2 regions of the Acidiphilium sp. JA12-A1 genome follow, and region 1 is predicted to be linked to the other one. Evidence: predicted binding sites of a transcription regulator. Region 1 holds the regulator's gene; the other holds the start of a gene.
What was found. Region 1 encodes LexA, which represses DNA repair genes until DNA is damaged. Its sites were predicted from a motif close to TGTTCTANNTANGTTC; they were not measured.
Positions count from the first base shown of each region.

Region 2: RT91_RS02335 (ImuA family protein) is a predicted target of LexA. The motif match lies at 1,514-1,529, and genes of this name have one in related genera.

Region 1 covers NZ_JFHO01000026.1:14,964-17,433, forward strand. Annotated here, with positions in the region: gene RT91_RS05140 (N-acetylmuramoyl-L-alanine amidase) at 1-479, opposite strand, end outside; gene RT91_RS05145 (TerB family tellurite resistance protein) at 476-1,246, opposite strand; gene lexA (transcriptional repressor LexA) at 1,299-1,994, opposite strand; gene RT91_RS05155 (NADH:flavin oxidoreductase/NADH oxidase) at 2,144-2,470, opposite strand, start outside.
Region 2 covers NZ_JFHO01000010.1:9,126-11,595, reverse strand. Annotated here, with positions in the region: gene flgG (flagellar basal-body rod protein FlgG) at 1-601, opposite strand, end outside; gene flgF (flagellar basal-body rod protein FlgF) at 630-1,373, opposite strand; gene RT91_RS02335 (ImuA family protein) at 1,542-2,138, shown strand; gene RT91_RS02330 (DNA polymerase Y family protein) at 2,062-2,470, shown strand, end outside.

The sequences.
Region 1 (2,470 bases):
GCCGCCGCCGACCACAGGCCGATCCCCGCGGCGGCGAGTTGCGGCCAGGGAAACAGCTCGCCAGGGTCCTGCTTGCGGTCCGGCGCGATGTCCGAATGGCCGACCACGTTCCGCGGCGGGATCGGATGGCGGCCGAGAATGCCAAGGCAAAGCTCGATGACCGCCGCGACCTGTTGCGGCGGGAACGGGACATAACCCCATTCATGGCCGGGATTGACGATCTCGATGCCGATCGACCGGTCGTTCAGCCCGCGCGCGCCGCGCCAGAAGCTGATCCCGGCATGCCAGGCGCGGTCCCGCTCTGGGACCAGCGCGTGAAGGCCGCCCGCCTCGTCGACGACATAGTGCGCCGAAACCTTCGCCGCCGGGTCGCAGAGCCGTTCGATCGCGGCCGCCGCGCTGCGCATGCCGGTATAGTGGAGCACCAGGTGATCGACCGGCATTCCCGCCGGCCGCGCGTCCCGGTTGGGCGAGATCACGCGCCGCGCTCGCGCTTGATGGCGTCCCAGGCGGCGTTGATCCGGGCGACGCGTTCGGTCGCGCGGGCGATGAACTCCGCCGGCACGCCGCGCGCGGCAAGCTGGTCCGGATGGTTCTCGCGCATCAGGGCCTTCCAGTGGGCGCGGATCGCCTCGGTGCTGGATGTGCGGGCGATGCCCAGCACCTGATACGGATCCTCACCGAGATTGCCGCCCGAAGGGTTCGCCGCCCGGGCGCGGGCCGCCTCGCCCAGGCCGAACAGCGCGCCGATCCGCGCCAGCATGTCGGCTTCGCGCGCGTTCACCGGCCCGTCCGCCCGGGCGATGGCGAACAGCGCGCCGAGCACCTGCTCGAGGGCAAGGCGGTTGTCGGCGAAGCTCTCGCCGAGCTGGCGCGCATAGGGCTCGAAGCCGGACGCATCCTCGCGCGCCTGGTCGAACAGGTGCCCGATCGTCGGGATCGCCGCATCCTCGATGCGGAACTGCCGCTTGAACGCGTCGATCTCGGCGCGGACCACCGGCCCGTCGCATTTCGCGAGCTTGGCGGCGAGAACGGTGGCGCCGATGGCGAACACCTGTTCGCGCCGGCCGAGCAGGGCGGCAAAGCGGGCGGAGTCGAGCGGCAGGGCGCGGCCGAGCCGGGCGCCGAGCGAGCCGAGATCGCCGGTATCGGCGGCATGGCCCAGCGCGGCGCCGGCCACGGCGCCGAACGGCCCGCCGACGGCGAACCCCGCGACGCCGCCGATGATCTTCCCCCACACGCTCATGCGCGCAATATCGGCCCGGTTGGCCGGCGGGTCAAAGGGGGGTGGGGCCGGCTCAGTAGCGCCGGAACAGCGCGACCAGCCGCCCCTGGACCTTCACCCGCTCGGCCGGGAAGATGCGGATCTCGTAGCGCGGGTTGGCCGGTTCCAGCGCCGTCGAGTTGCCGCGCCGGCGCAGCCGCTTGAGCGTCACCTCGACATCGTCGATCAGCGCCACGACGATCTGCCCCGTCTCGGCGGTCTCACCCCGGCGGATGATGGCGGTGTCGCCATCGAGGATCCCGGCATCAACCATCGAATCGCCGGCCACCTCGAGCGCGTAGTGCTCGCCCGGACCCACGAGCGAGGCGGGAATCTCGATTTCGGCCTGGTGCTCGCGCAGCGCCTCGATCGGCTGGCCGGCGGCGATCCGCCCGTACAGCGGCAGGGTGATGGCCGCCGCCGGATCGGCCGCGCGCGCGCCCTGCAGGCGGGCGGTGAAATCGCCCCGGATCACATTGGGCGCGAAGCCCGTATCCGGCCGGTCCGCCGCGGCATCCGAGGGCAGGCGCAGCACTTCCAGCGCCCGCGCGCGGTGCTTGTGCCGGCGCAGGAACCCGCGTTCCTCCAGCGCGCCGATCAGCCGGTGAATGCCCGATTTCGACTTGAGGTCGAGCGCCTCCTTCATCTCCTCGAAACTCGGGGAGCAGCCCGTCCGGCGCAGATGCTGATCGATATAGACCAGCAGTTCGTGTTGCTTGCGGGTGAGCATCGGGCATTCTCCGGCTTCTTGCCCCGAATGCGCCGCAATGGCCGGGGCCGACAGGACGCTTTTGGGAACAAAACGCTAACATCTGTTCTTAAAGGGCCGATTCGCGCCGCGTCAAGACCTTCGTGACGCTGGCGCGACCCGGCCGAAGGTCAGACGAGAGCCCGCTGATATTGCGGCACGAGATCAACCGGCAGGCCGAAATGCTGCGCCGCGCGGATCGGCCATGCCGGGTCGGCCAGCAGGGCACGGGCGAGGAAGACGAGATCCGCCCGCTCGTTGGCGACGATCTCGGCCGCAAGCTCGGGCTCGCGGATCATGCCGACCGCGCCGGTCGCGATCCCGGCCTCGCGGCGGATGCGCTCGGCGAACGGCACCTGGTAGCCGGGGTGGATCGAGGGAATCCTCTGCTGCGGCGAAATTCCGCCGGTCGAACTGTCGATCAGGTCGACATCGCCGCGGGCGGCGAGCCAGCGGCA
Region 2 (2,470 bases), on a different contig from region 1:
GATTTCCCGAGGCCGCAGTCTGCAGGAAGAGGTTACCGCCCTGCGCGGCGAGACCGGCATCGTTCGGGAAGACGGCGAGCTGCAACTGTCCCACCGTTTGCGGGGCCGTCTGGCCGGGGAGCGAAACCTGGACCTGACCTGAAGCATTGATGGTGACATTCGTTGCATTGGTCGGAATCTGGATGCCAGGCTGGACGACATAACCGTCTGCGGTAACGATCGTGCCGTTTGGCGACAGGCCGAACGTACCGTCGCGCGTATAGGCCGTCTGGCCGGAAGGAAGGGTGACCTGGAACCACCCATTACCGGAGATCGCCATGTCAAGCGTGTTGTTCGTCTGCTGAAGGTTTCCCTGTTGGTCGATCCGGTAGATTGCAGCAGTCTTCACACCGAGGCCGATCTGGGTGCCGGAAGGAACGATCGTGCCCGCATCCGAACTGTTCGAGCCAGCGCGCCGCAGATCCTGATAGAGCAGGTCCTGGAAGGCGACTCGCTGGGCCTTGTAGCCCGTGGTCGTCATGTTTGCGATATTGTTGGAAATGACTTCCACATTGGTCTGCTGGGCCTGCATGCCCGTTGCCGCGATGTCGAGTGCGCGCATTCTTGCTTTCCTGTCGGGGGAGTGGGTATCAACTGGTCGTCGCACCCAGAATCTGGGAGATGGCGGTCTGGCTACGGTTCTTCTCGGAAGCGAGGAACTGGGCAAGCATCTCGTAGTTCCGGCTGGCCTGGATCATGTTGGTGATCTCGACAACCGGTTGGACATTGGATTCTTCGATGGCCCCCTGCACGATCTGTGGATTGGGATCGGGAATCGGGGTTGTCGAGGCCTTGAAGAGATTTCCGCCTTGCGCTGTCAGCGACTGCTGATCGGGGACGGTCACGACGCCGACCTGCCCGATAATGCCTTGTGGTGTGCTGATCGTACCGTCGGCAGCAATTGTCAGAGTGCCGCTCTGCGGTGGTACGGTGATGGGTTGGCCGTTCGTGCTGAGCAGACTGTATCCGTTGGCGTTGGCGATTGTGCCATCCGGCATCAGGTTGAACTGTCCGTCTCTGGTCAGACGGGGACCGTTCGGGGTCTGCACAGTGAAATAGCCGCCGCCGGGCAGAGCCAGGTCGAGCGCGTTACCTGTGTTGCGGATCGCGCCCGGCCGTTCGTCACGCCAAGTCCCGTTTGATTGTGTGTAGGCAAGCGTCGATCCGCCGGGAGGCGCTGTCACATTGCGCATGTGATCAAGCCAGGTCGTAGAGGCGAGATGCATCGACTCGTAGCCGGGCGTCGAGACGTTGGCGATGTTGTTCGCGATCACGTCGACATTGCGCGATGCCGTGAGCATGCGCGAAAGAATGATCGTGCTGGTGTTTTGCATCCTGTCCTGTCACCCTTTTGGGACATCACGAGCGGTCGTGCATGGCGAGAATGGCGCTGAAAGCTTAATGAACCGCTAAGCGGCGGAATAAATTCGCCCAGCCGCCATCGCGATACCCGGATTGACGCCGCCCTAAAAAAGAACAAAATAAGAACAAAGGACAAAATCATGACCAGTGTGGCGCTCTTTTCCGGTCTGCAGTCCCCGGAGATCCGACCGGGGACTGTGCATGAAATCGCCGGCGATCAATCCATCGTGAGTTTCGCGGCCCTGCTGCTCGGCCGCACGCGGGGGGCGCCGATCTGCTGGGTCGGCAGTTCGATCGATCTCTACCCGCCAGGGCTTGCCGGGCTGGCGCTCGATCCCGGCCGGCTCGTCATGGCCGAGGCGGAGCGGGAGGAGGACCGACTGGCGCTGCTCGAAACCGCCCTGGCCGGCGGCCTGCATGCGGCCGGGCCGATGACGCGGATCTCCCGCCTCGCAGTGCGCCGCCTCGCGCTGGCGGCACGGCGGGGCCAGGCTGTCGGGCTGGTGCTGAATATGGGAAAGGCAAGTGACTCTAATGCGTTCGCGACGAGATGGCGGATTGGCGCAGAACCCTCGGGGCCGGATGGCGCGCGGCGCTGGCGAGCCGAGCTGCTGCATGCGCACGGCGTGCCGCCGGGCTCCTTCGGCCTGGAGCTAGGCCATGACGGCGCGACGTATGCTTTCGATCTGGCTGGCGGCGGGACTGCCCGCCAGCAACCTCTCAGACGCGCCGGCTGAGCAGGCCCTCGCGCGGCTCGCCCTGCGCTGCCAGGCCTTCACGCCACTGGTGGCGCTGGACCCGCCGGACGGTCTTCTGCTCGACATCACCGGCTGTGCCCATCTCTTTGGCGGCGAGGCGCAGCTGTGCGCGCGGATCGGCGCCATGCTGCCCGGTGCCCTTGTGGCGATCGGCGCCACCGCAGCGGCGGCACGGGCGCTGGCGCGGCACGGCATGACGGCGGGCGCCAGACTCGACGCTCTGCCGGTGACAGCACTCGGGCTGGAAGCGCCGGTGGCGCGGCGGCTGCACCGGCTGGGCATCAGACGGATCGACGCACTGGCGCGCCTCT